DNA from 4 places in the Staphylococcus dromedarii genome. Region 1 is predicted to be linked to each of the others. Evidence: predicted binding sites of a transcription regulator. Region 1 holds the regulator's gene; each other region holds the start of a gene.
What was found. The regulator Rex, encoded in region 1, represses fermentation and respiration genes when NADH is low (regulators of the CRP and FNR family bind a similar motif). The targets are predictions, from matches to a motif close to TTGTGAAATATTTCACAA.
Positions count from the first base shown of each region.

Region 2: the regulator Rex is predicted to act here: its motif matches at 1,609-1,626, upstream of MUA88_RS10465 (anaerobic C4-dicarboxylate transporter family protein).
Region 3: the regulator Rex is predicted to act here: its motif matches at 1,134-1,151, upstream of MUA88_RS09825 (nitrate reductase subunit alpha).
Region 4: the regulator Rex is predicted to act here: its motif matches at 2,117-2,134, upstream of MUA88_RS05000 (citrate synthase).

Region 1 covers NZ_CP094718.1:1,631,455-1,634,843, reverse strand. The annotation lists gene abc-f (ribosomal protection-like ABC-F family protein) at 1-1,254, opposite strand, end outside; gene MUA88_RS08115 (redox-sensing transcriptional repressor Rex) at 1,412-2,062, shown strand; partial or broken gene MUA88_RS08110 (YeeE/YedE family protein) at 2,499-3,389, shown strand, end outside.
Region 2 covers NZ_CP094718.1:2,100,306-2,103,694, forward strand. The annotation lists gene MUA88_RS10465 (anaerobic C4-dicarboxylate transporter family protein) at 280-1,581, opposite strand; gene MUA88_RS10470 (SDR family oxidoreductase) at 1,866-2,555, shown strand; gene MUA88_RS10475 (ketopantoate reductase family protein) at 2,719-3,389, shown strand, end outside.
Region 3 covers NZ_CP094718.1:1,958,004-1,961,392, reverse strand. The annotation lists gene MUA88_RS09830 (5'-nucleotidase C-terminal domain-containing protein) at 1-1,009, shown strand, start outside; gene MUA88_RS09825 (nitrate reductase subunit alpha) at 1,260-3,389, shown strand, end outside.
Region 4 covers NZ_CP094718.1:1,022,200-1,025,588, reverse strand. The annotation lists gene icd (NADP-dependent isocitrate dehydrogenase) at 1-872, opposite strand, end outside; gene MUA88_RS05000 (citrate synthase) at 922-2,040, opposite strand; gene pyk (pyruvate kinase) at 2,411-3,389, opposite strand, start outside.

The DNA of each region.
Region 1 (3,389 bases):
GTATTGATCCCAAACATAATCTAAAATGGTTTTATTTGATTGGAATTCTGCTTGTTTTTGATCATAGTATCCAATTTTTAAGTTTGCACCAGGAATCACTTCTCCTGAAATGGCATCTAAGCGGCCAGCTAATGTTTTGATTAGCGTGGACTTCCCGATACCATTTGGCCCAATGACAGCGATATGATCGCCTTTTGACACTTCGATGTTAATAGGGCGCGTAATCGGTGATCCGTAACCGACTTCAAGTTGACGGATGTGCATGACATCGTTACCTGTATTACGATCAAAATCAAATCGGATATCAGCACTTCTTGCGTCTAGCATTGGTTTTTCAATACGTGTCATTTTTTCTAGAACCTTACGTCGGCTTTTTGCCATGCCACTTGTAGAAGCACGTGTGATATTTTTCTTAACAAATGTTTCTAAACGTTTAATCTCATCTTGTTGACGTTCATATTCTGCTAATCGCTTTTGGTAGTATTGGTCACGCTGGGCAATAAACTTTGCATAATTTCCAACATAATGTTTTACTTCACCTAAAGAAACATCATAAATTTGTGTCACGATTTTATCTAAGAAGTAACGGTCATGCGAAATGATCACAATAGCACCTTTGAAAAACTTTAAATAGTCTTCCAACCATGCAGTCGTCTCCATATCCAGATGGTTTGTCGGCTCATCAAGTAACAATAAATCAGGCTCACGTAACAACATTTGTGCCAGTGACAGACGTGTTTTTTGCCCACCACTAAAGTCATTAACAGGGCGATTATAATCTGATTCTGTAAAATGCAGGCCGTTCAGCACCGTTTTTATTTTACGCTCATAGTCATAGCCGCCTAGTTTTTCAAATTCATTCGAAATGGTTTCGTAACGATTCATATGTTCTTGATAAGCATCCGTATCATAGCGATCCGCGTGTTGTGCAAGCCAATCTGTCTCTACTTGCATCTTCTCACCCAATTGTTTGAGATGCTCAAATGGTTGTAACATCTCATCAAACACTGTGTTTTGTGTATTGAGTGTCATTTGTTGAGTGAGATAACCCATTTTTAAGTTTTTAATTTTTGAAATGTGGCCACTTTCATATGATTCCACACCAGCAATGATTTTCATTAATGTTGACTTACCAGCACCATTACGGCCGACAATGCCAATGCGTTCACCTGTTTTGACTTCAAAGTTTACATCGTCAAAAATGGTCTCACCATCAAAGGACTTCGAAATTTGACTGAGTTGCATTAATATCATGTGAGGATGCTCCTTTCATTAACATATATTGTACAATAAATTATTTGCCTATCAAAATGTAAATGTTTCTTTCTGAGACAAAGTCAGTTATAATAATACTGTTATACTGTGAAATGTATCACATGTGTTTTTAGAAATATTTTTGGAGGACTGTGTAATGGCTAAAGAAACGGTGAAAATTCCAAGAGCAACCTTGAAACGCTTACCTTTATATTATCGTTTTGTAAACACGTTAAAAGCTAAAGGTGAAAATCGTGTGAATTCAAAAGCAATCAGTGAAGGATTGAATATTGATTCAGCTACGATTAGACGTGACTTTTCGTATTTTGGTGAACTCGGCAAAAAGGGATATGGCTATAACATTGACAACCTTCTAGACTTCTTCAAATCAGAATTAAGTGATGCAGAAGAGATCCACATTGGCATTGTAGGTGTCGGTAACCTCGGACATGCATTGATCACTTATAACTTTTCCATCCATGATGATATGACAATTACAGAAGCATTTGATATACGTCCAGAAGTAATCGGTGAAACGGTTGGTAACGTCGTTGTTAAACCAATGTCAGACATGACAGATATTATTAAGAAAGAAAAGCTTGAAGTCGTAATTATCGCCACACCAGAATCAGCTGCACAAGCAGTCACAGACCAACTTGTCGAAGCTGGTATCAAAGGGATTCTTAACTTTACACCAAAACGTGTACAAGTACCAAAGAGTGTTCAAGTACATCAAATTGACTTAGGCGTAGAGCTTCAATCGTTATTATTCTTTATGAAAAATTACAATTCAACAATTAAGGCATAATGCATTCTAAGGCATAATGCATTCAACATAGATCATTGAATATGTAAGAAAATAGCCATCAAAATTCAGAAACTTGAATTTTGAGGTTTTTTTTATGCTTTTTTAAGGATGAGATTATGAAAGGAGTGGTTAGAATTCCAGTAAAATCAGAGCAGGAAATAAAAAGAATTCCTAAATGGTGTAGTAGTTGATTGATATGTGTCTACATCTACTACATATCTAATTACTTTTACAGGGACACGACGAAAACTTTATGTTCCCAGTTCTGTTGAGAATTCTACTTCTTGAACACTGAAATTGTACAGATTGATCATGCCTTTTGTTATTTCCATCGATATGTAATAGAAAAATGTACAATTTTACACAATCTCTTGCATTTTCATATTATATTCTTTACAATTCTTATATTATTAATCGGAAATAGGAGGTTGACGGAATGCTTTGGACTATTATTAGTGGTTTAATAGTTGGATCATTATTAGGGTTTGTGATGCAGCGTACACGTTTTTGCTTAACAGGTGGATTCCGTGACATGTATGTACAAAAAATAATAAAATGTTTTATGCCTTACTCATTGCAATATCAATTCAAGCAGTCGGCATTTTTGCATTACAATCAGCAGGTTTGATTACAATTGATAATGGATCATTCCCAATTGTAGGAACAATCGTTGGGTCATTTATCTTTGGGATTGGTATTATTTTAGCTGGTGGTTGTGCAACGGGTACTTATTATCGTGCTGGTGAAGGTCTAATCGGTAGCTGGATCGCATTAGGTTTCTATGCCTTATTTGCAGCGATTACCAAATTTGGTGTTTTAGCACCGTTGAATGACAGTTTACAAAGTACAACAGTAGCAAATGCAGATATGTCTACTTCTACAGGTATCCCTTATTGGGTATGGTTAGTACTTCTTGTTGCAATCACAGTATTTGTAGTGGTTAAAACATTGCGTAAACCAAAACCTACAATTGCTGTACCAAAATTAAAACAACGTTATACTGGTGTACGTCATTTATTATTTGAACGTCGTTATCATCCATTTGTTGCGGCGATTGCAATAGGTCTTATCGCGATGATTGCTTGGCCAATGAGTGGTTCAACAGGTCGTGATGGTGGACTTGGTATTACAACACCATCTGCACACATCGTTCAATTTTTAACAACAGGGAATGTATCAGTATTAGACTGGGGCGTTTTCCTTGTACTTGGTATTTTAGTTGGTTCATATATTGCAGCGAAAGGTTCACGTGAATTTAAATGGCGTTTACCGGACATTAAAACAATTCGTAACAGTGCCATCGGTGGTACATTTATGGGATTTGGTG
Region 2 (3,389 bases), 470 kb from region 1:
CTATTTAGCACATAAAATTACACACAAAAAAGCCCACGTTACTATGGGGAGAACGTAGGCCAAAAGAATTAAAAATATGAAAATAATTAACACTGTAATTTTATTATAACACAATTTAATATTAAAATTATACAATTTTGTCCAAGAAATTGAATGTTTTTTTACTAATGTTCTAAGATTATATCATAAAGATATTGTCTCAATTCCAGTATTTTGCCTATAAAAAAACAAGCAAGTAGAACACATCATCTACCTACTTGTTTTGTGATTAGCTATCTATCAAACACCTAAAATTGTTTTAATCAATAAACCAACGCAGACGGTTGTCGCAATTAAGAAGAAACCTGGTAATAGGAAGCTTGTTGTTTTTGTTGAACGCGTTTCATCGACATCAACCGCAAAGAGAATAGTTGGTTGCGCTGGAATCACAAAGTTAACATTCAATGTTTGTACGATTGCTAGGAAGAATGTTGGCGGAATGCCTAGTGTCATCACAATCGGCACCATGATAGAAGCTGTTGCTGATTGTGAAATCACGACCATCGATACAAGGCCAACAAATAAAATAAGAAGCCATGGTGCTTGTTCCACGAGTCCACCGATTTGCGTTTCCATAATATCGCGGTTAGATGGTGCACTAAAAATCGTTGCACCTAACCAACCAGGTCCTAATACCGCAAATAATGCACCAATTGCAGCCTGTGTGATGTGTGAATTTAATATTTCATTTGGCTGAATTTTAATCAATAATAAGTTAATCATTGCACTCATATACATAAAGAGTTGTACGAGATCCGTCATCTGTAACTTCACAATCTCACCATCAATTTTAAATGAAGGGCCTAACTCAGGGAAAATACCAAATGTTAAAATACATCCCACTGCAACGATGAATGATAATACGCCTAACTTCACACGTGTTGAATAAGTTTTTGCTGTGTCATCTTCTACAATTTTTTGTAACATGGTCTGTGCTTGACGCTCATCCATTTTTGTTTCTCCAACAAATGTGATAAAGATACTTAAGATGACCATACTAATCAATGCAGTTGGTAAGACAATCGATAAATATCGGCCCATCGTAATACCTAATCCTGCAAATTCTGAAATCATATATGCTGTCGCTGAGGCTGCCGGACTACATAACAATGCAATGTTAGCTGTTAATACCGATGCAGTCAGTGGCTTTTTCGGTTTAATACGTGCTTTTAAAGCTGTTTTCGCAATAATCGGCTCTAATGAAAGTGCAATATTGGCTGTCCCAATACCAAACACAAATAAAAAGACGATCATCGGCGCAATGAAGATAATTGATTTTGGGAAACGTTCAATGACTTTAGAGGCTAAATGAACAAGGTAGTCAATCCCACCTGTTGCTTGAAGTGTACCACCTGCAATCCCAATTGAAAGGATAATCAACACGGCTGTTACTGGTGCTGAACCGGGTGATAAACCAAAACCAAATATCATCACAAGCTGTGCGACAATCGCAAAGATCCCGCAACCAAGGGCGCCTGCTGTACGCAACCCAAGAACAATTGCAAGGACCATAATTATGATTTCTATACTAAAAAGAAGCATTCTTTTTCTTCCTCTTTCCACTTTATAATGTGAATATTTTAACATAATACTATCTACTTGATAATGTCATTTTTATACGCTTTTTGACATATTTGTTAACATCTCAGTACTTTAACAAGAGCAGTTTATTTTCTTATCTTTTGGGGATATGTTAGGTTATGAACGTGATTAAAACATGATATTGAAGTAATAAGAGGGATACTGAACCATATTAAAGAAGTATGCCTCATAAATTTGTTAAACACACATCACACGATGCTTCATTCTCGAAAGGTGGAAACAACATGGAAATTTTAAAAGATAAAGTCGCAGTCATTACGGGAGCAAGTAGCGGAATCGGTGCAGCCATCGCACAAAAACTGAATGACAATGGTGTCAAGATTGCTTTACTCTCACGTAATGAAGATAAAATGAATGACATTGCAGAAGATTTTACAGATGCTTTAATGATTCCAACAGATGTCACAGATCGTAAAGCGGTTGAACAAGCTATTGAACATACGATGGCACACTTTGGACAAGTTGACTTTCTTATCAACAGTGCTGGCTTAATGACTTCTTCAGCGATTACAAAAGGCGATGTGACTGGCTGGGATGCAATGATCGATGTAAATGTTAAAGGGACACTCTATGCAATCAACGCAGTCATGCCACATCTTCAAGCACAATCAAGTGGTCATATTGTCAATATTTCTTCTATCTCAGGATTTGAAGTAACAAAAGTAAGTACACTTTACAGCGCAACAAAAGCTGCTGTTCATGCCATTACGCAAGGCCTTGAAAAAGAGTTAGCACGTACAGGCATTCGCTCAACAAGTATTTCACCAGGTATGGTAGACACACCACTCAATGAAGGCTACGACTTTGGTGATCGTAAAATGCTTGAGGCTCAAAATATTGCCGATGCGGTACTCTACGCACTCACACAACCTGCACATGTCAATGTAAATGAAATAACAGTGCGCCCTGTCTAAAATAGTTTGGTCGCAAAATACCGTCGTATATCATATGGTGTTTGAGAAGAAAGAGTAGATCACTCAACTTCTCTCACCATTTTTTTGTTCTCACACAATTGACATATCTTTCAGAAAATTCTAGAATTATTTTAAAACGGTTTTAAAACAAGGAGGATGTCAAATGACGAAAATTGCTATTGCTGGAGCAGGTGCGATGGGAAGTCGTATTGGTAGTTACATCAAACGTGCGGGATATGATGTCACACTGATTGATACGTGGCCAGATCATGTTCAAGCTATTAATGAAAAAGGATTAGAAATCCAAACAGAAACGGATACATATACTGTAGACATTCCTGCTGTTTTACCAACAGATGTCACAGACACATTTGATTTAATCGTAATTCTTACAAAATCTATGCAATCTGAAGAAATGATTCACCAATTGAAAGACAAAGGCGCTATTCATCAAGACACTGCAATTCTCACAATGATGAATGGTCTCGGACATGATGAACGATTCGCTAAAATTGTCCCACATGAACAAGTCTTTTTAGCTGTAACGATGTGGACAGCTGGTATGCGTGGCCCTGGACAAATCTTACTTGAAGGACAAGGGAGTATCGAACTACAACGTGCAGATGGTCAGGCAGATGAGCGTACTGAAAGCATCAACAAAATTTTTAACGATGCAGGGCTGAATGCGAAGATCAGCGACAATGTATTCCAATCTATCTGGTCTAAAGCAACCTTAAACAGTGTGTTAAATCCACTGTGTAGTATTTTGAATAAAACGATTTATGAATTCGGTAGTTACGAAAACGCTCGTGATATGGTTATCCCTGTCATTGA
Region 3 (3,389 bases), 330 kb from region 1:
CAAAGGTGAACGTGATGATGTGCGTACACAAGAAACGAACCTAGGTAATGCAGTAGCAGATGCAATGGAAGCATATGGTCAGCACGGTTTCAGTACACCATCAGACTTCGCTGTGACAAATTCAGGTGGTATTCGTGCCTCTATCGCACCAGGTACAGTGAAATTGAGTGATATCATTACAGTATTGCCATTTGGTAACACAATTGCTCAAATCAAAGTGACAGGTGACAATGTATTAAAAGCATTTGAACATAGCTTGAGCGCACCAACACAAACGGTTGACGGTAAAACACAATTTACAGCCAATGGTGGTTTATTGCAGATTTCGAATAGTGTTCGTGTTTACTACGATATCAACAAAGAACCTGGACAACGTGTAAATGAAGTACAAGTGTTAAATAAAAAGACAGGTCAATATGAACCACTTGATTTAAAATGCGTGTACAACGTGGCAACGAACGACTTTACAGCATCAGGTGGCGATGGTTTTGATATGTTTGGTGGCCCACGTGAAGAAGGTGTATCACTAGATAAGGTTATGGCAGATTACTTAAAAACAGCTGACTTATTACAATATGATACAACGGAACCACAACGTATGATTATGGGACAACCGGATGCAACACCAACACAACCTGGAACGGTTAAACCAAGTGATTCAACACAAGCATCTAAACCAACAATACCAGGTAAAGTAGTACCATTCCCAACGCCATCGAAACAACCGGCTGCTACGGGGGAAAATGGTAACGTTGCTGTTGGAAACAATGGTGACAACATGATGAAAACATCAACAGAAACAATGATGACATCAACTAAGTCAGCTGAGTTATCACATCAGAATGTAGTACCAATGACAGGACAATCTGTAGAGATGCAAAATATGGCACAAAGTCATCATGAAGACATGTTACCTCACACAGGTAATACTTCAGGAGGAACACTTGCATTTGGATACTTATGTATCGGTGCAGGCTTGTATATGATGAGACGTAAACAAGCAATGTAATATCAATTTCAACAACAAATAATAAATGGACAGTACTTCTTGAAGAGAGGTTGCTGTCCATTTTCACAATTCAAGCGCAAAGTGAGAAACATTATCAACTAGGCGTAGCAAGGGATACAAGAGTTTGTGAAAAAATAAACAACTAGGGAAAACAGAAATAGAAATAGGTAATTCCCTAGTATCGTGAAAAAAATAGCAAAGGTACAATGGACATAATAAGGAAAGCCTATGTCTATTGAGGAGGATGAATATGGCAAAATTTGGATTAAACTTTTTTAAGCCGACTGAAAAGTTCAATGGTAATTGGTCAGTTTTGGAACACAAAAGCCGTGAATGGGAAAAGATGTACAGAGAAAGATGGAGTCATGACAAAGTCGTACGTACAACACATGGTGTTAACTGTACGGGATCATGCTCATGGAAAGTGTTTGTAAAGAATGGTGTCATCACTTGGGAGAACCAACAAATTGACTATCCAAGTTGTGGACCAGATATGCCAGAATTCGAACCTCGTGGCTGTCCACGTGGTGCGTCGTTCTCATGGTATGAATACAGCCCACTACGTATTAAATATCCATACGTAAGAGGTAAATTATGGGAACTATGGAAACAAGCATTAAGTGAACATGAAGATCCGATTAAAGCATGGGCGTCTATCGTTGAAGATGAGAAGAAAACACGTATTTATAAATCAGCACGTGGTAAAGGTGGCCATGTGCGTGCAAACTGGAGAGACGTAGCGCAACTTATTTCAGCACAATTAATCTACACAATTAAGAAAGATGGTCCAGACCGTATCGCAGGATTCACACCAATTCCAGCGATGTCTATGATCAGTTATGCAGCTGGTGCACGTTTCATCTCATTACTTGGTGGAGAAATGTTAAGTTTCTACGACTGGTATGCGGATTTACCACCAGCATCTCCACAAATCTGGGGTGAACAAACAGACGTACCAGAATCAAGTGACTGGTATAATGCAGCATACATTATGATGTGGGGTTCTAACGTACCATTAACACGTACACCAGATGCCCACTTCATGACAGAAGTTCGTTATAAAGGTGCAAAAGTTGTTTCAGTAGCACCTGACTATGCAGAAAACGTTAAGTTTGCGGATAACTGGTTAGCGCCAAACCCTGGTACTGACGCAGCGATCGCACAAGCTATGACACACGTTATCATGCAAGAATTCTATGAAGATGAACCATCTGAAATGTTCATCAACTATGCAAAACAATATTCAGATATGCCTTTCGTGATTCGTTTGGATAAAGATGCGAATGGCTACAAAGCTGGTCGTTTCTTACGTTCAAGTGACTTCGGTAGCACTTCTGAAAACAGTGAATGGAAACCAGTCGTATTCGATACGTTAACAGATACAATTCAAGTGCCAAACGGTACAATGGGTCAACGTTGGGAAGAAGGCAAGCAATGGAACCTTAAGTTAGAAAATGAACAAGGTGAAAAAATCGATCCAGCTATGACAGTAGCAACAGGTGAATATGCGCTTGCAACAATTCAATTCCCTTACTTCGACAATGCAGGTAACGGTGTATTCGAACGTCCAATTCCAGTGCGTAAAATGACATTGGCAAATGGAGAAGAAACACTTGTTACAACAATTTATGACTTAATGGCATCACAATATGGTGTGAAACGTTTCGGTCATGAATTAGAAGCTAAAGGCTTTGAAGATGCAGCATCATTCTACACACCTGCATGGCAAGAAAAAGTAACAGGCGTAAAAGCAGACGTTGTAACACAAGTTGCACGTGAATTTGCTCAAAACGCAATTGATACAGGCGGCCGCTCAATGATCATCATGGGTGCAGGTATCAACCACTGGTTTAACTCTGATACGATTTATCGTGCAATCCTTAACCTTGTTGTGTTATGTGGTTGTCAAGGTGTTAACGGTGGTGGTTGGGCTCACTACGTTGGACAAGAAAAATGTCGTCCAATTGAAGGTTGGAGCACAATTGCATTCGCGAAAGACTGGCAAGGTCCACCGCGTTTACAAAACGGTACAAGCTGGTTCTACTTCGCAACAGATCAATGGAAATATGAAGAATCTGGCGTAGATCGTCTTGCATCACCACTTGCAGAAAACATCAAGTTACAACACCCTGCAGACTACAATGTTCTTGCAGCGCGTAACGGATGGTTATCATCATACCCACAATTCGATCGCAACAGCTTATTATGGGGTGAAGAAGCACGTGACGCAGGTGAATTTACAAACGAAGCGATCTTGGCTCGTGCGTTAGAAGACGTGAAATCACGTAAGACGAAATTTGCGGTTGAAAACCCAGGTTTACGTAAAAACCATCCGAAATCATTATTCGTATGGCGTTCAAACTTAATCTCAAGTTCAGCT
Region 4 (3,389 bases), 610 kb from region 1:
ATTTGTTGTAAGAAGATGTCTGCGATAGAATCTTTCACAATGATTTTACCTTCTTGTTCTGCTTTTTCTTGAGCAGCATTTGCAGCATCTTTACCTTCTGATTCTACAAGGCGATCATATTGTTGCCATGTGAATACTTTATCACCAAATTCTGCTTCAGCTAAGTCGTAACCCCATTGTTTGAAAGCACCTTCTGTAAATTTCATGATGTTACCTTTGTGAACAAGTGTTACAGACTTACGGTTATTATCTAAAGCATATTGGATCGCTGCACGAACTAAACGTTCTGTACCTTCTTTAGAAACTGGTTTAATACCGATACCTGATGATTCTGGGAAACGAATGTTTTTAGCACCCATTTCATTTTGTAAGAAGTCGATGATTTTTTTCACTTCATCAGAACCTTCTTTGAACTCGATACCCGCATAAATATCTTCAGTATTTTCACGGAAGATGACCATATCCGTATCTTCTGGACGTTTAACAGGTGATGGTACCCCTTGGAACCAACGTACTGGACGTAAGCATGTAAATAAGTCTAACTCTTGACGTAATGCAACATTTAGAGAACGAATACCTCCGCCGATTGGTGTTGTTAACGGTCCTTTAATTGCGATTAAGTATGACTTGATTGTGTCTAAAGTTTCAGCTGGTAACCATTCGCCTGTTTCATCAAATGCTTTTTGACCTGCTAATACTTCTTTCCAAGCGATTTCTTTCTTACCGTCATACGCTTTCTTCACCGCTTCATCAATCACACGGCTTGCTGCTTGCCAGATATCTGGTCCAATACCGTCCCCAATAATAAATGGGATAATTGGTTGATCCGGTACTTGTAATCCACTGTCTGTTTTAACGATTTTTTCACTCATTGTTAAATAACCTCCAAAAAGTAGTTTAATTGTTTAGTTTGAAAATATTTTAGCGATTTTCGATTGGTTCATACTTACGTTTTGTTTCACCAACATAGTTCGCACGTGGACGGATAATGCGGTTATTTGCAAGTTGTTCAATGATATGTGCAGTCCATCCAGAAGTACGGCTCACTGCAAAGATTGGTGTAAACAAGTCATGGTCGATACCCATGCTGTGATAAACAGTCGCACTATAGAAGTCAACGTTTGGTAAAAGTCCTTTTTCTTCTTTAATAATGTCAGCAATTTTCACAGACATTTCGAAAAGTTCTTTTTGACCTGTTTCTTCTGTAATTTTACGACTCATTTCTTTTAAGTATTTGGCACGTGGATCGCCATTTTTGTATACACGGTGACCAAAGCCCATAATTTTTTGTTTGTTTGCAAATGCATTTTCTAAATACGCATCCACTTTGTCAATTGAACCAATTTCAAATAACATGCGCATTACTTGCTCATTTGCACCACCATGTAATGGTCCTTTAAGAGAACCGATAGCCGCTGTTACACCAGAATACATATCAGATAATGAAGACACCGTACAACGTGCTGTAAATGCTGAAGCGTTCAATTCATGGTCAGCATGTAAGATAAGTGCCTTGTTAAAACCTTCAACTTCTACATCTGTTGGTTTTTCACCACGTAACATGTATAAGAAGTTAGCTGCATAGCTTAATGATGGGTCAGGCTTAACTGGCTCTTTACCTTCACGAACACGTGAGAAAGATGTCACTAAAGAAGCCACTTTCGCTTGAATACGAATCGCACGCTCTCTGATCGCTTCTTCATCATTTTGATCTGCATTCTCATCAAAATGTGCAAGATAAGATAATGAAGTACGTAGCGCCGTCATTGGGTGTACTTGATCAGTTGTGTACTCCTCAAAATGGCTGTACATACGTGGATTCAAAGTCATATATTTATATAACTTTTCTTTTAATTCTTTCAGTTCTTGCTCGTTTGGCAAACGATAATTCCATAGCAAGAACATCACTTCTTCAAATAATGCATTTTCAGCTAAATCATCAATATCATACCCCGCATATGTTAATTGACTATCAATGATCGAACTAATTTTTGTTTCGGCTGCAATAACCCCTTCTAAACCTCTGATTAATTCTGCCATAGTAATTTCCCCTTTACTGTATATTCGCTCTAATGTAACGGCTTTCATAAACATATTATATCTAATTTTAGCAAATTTGTGAACAACTTAAGAACTAACATCTTCAGAATTATCTAATAATATTGTCTATTATGAACCTTATATGCCTTGCAAACGGGATATTATCAGGTTTTCTATATGTTTTCATACACGATCCAATCACATTTTGTACGCCTTTTCATTTATTTATCATAAACTATAATTAAATATGATATTAATAAAATATGCTTTTTTAGCTGTTCAAAATATTATAAAGTAATACCAAAAAAGCAGTTGTAAAACCATTTTATATAGGGTTACAACTGCTTAATATTAAAATACATTGTTTCAATTATAGAACGTTTGCATATCCTTCAAATACTTTACCTTGTGCAGCATCTACTGTGACAAATACGTTATCAGGAATAACTGATGTAACATCTTGTACACCTACGATTGTTGGCAATGATTTTTCTAAACCAATAATCGCACTTGGTGACGTTAAGCCGCCTTCTTCAGTAACTAATGCTGCTACACCATCTAAGTAAGGTACAATCGCATCATCCACTGAAGGTGTGACGATAATGGCACCATCAAGATTTTTACCTTCTAATTCTGATGCATCGTTAACAACGACTGTACGACCAACTGCTGATGTACGTCCGATACCTTGTCCACTTGCTAAATCCTCACCAATCAAGTGAAGTTTCATTAAGTTAGTTGTACCTGACTCACCTGTAGGGACACCTGCAGTGATGATAATTAAATCACCATTTACAACACGTTCTGTTTCAACAGCTGTTGCAACTGCATTGTTCAACATTTCATCTGTTGTGTAAATACCTTCACGGATCACTGGGTAAACACCCCAAATTAATGAACATTGTCTCGCAGTTGTTGCTCTTGGTGTCACTGCAATAATATCTGATTTTGGACGATATTTAGAAATCGTACGTGCTGTATGACCACTTTCAGTAGCAGCAACGATCGCTTTTACATTCAAGTTAAGTGCTGTATGCGCTGTTGACACACCAATGGCATTAACAAGTGATGTTTCAACAAGTTTTGTACGATCAGATAGTAATTTTTTGTAGTCTTGTGCTTGCTCTGCTGCAAGTGCGATGTTATTCATCGCGATAACTGCTTCTTCAGGGTAAGCCCCAGCAGCTGTTTCACCTGATAACATAACCGCATCAGTACCGTCATAGATCGCATTAGCAACGTCAGATGCTTCCGCACGTGTCGCACGTGGATTACGTTGCATAGAGTCTAACATTTGTGTCGCTGTAATAACTGGTTTTCCAAGTTTATTACATTTACGGATCAATTCT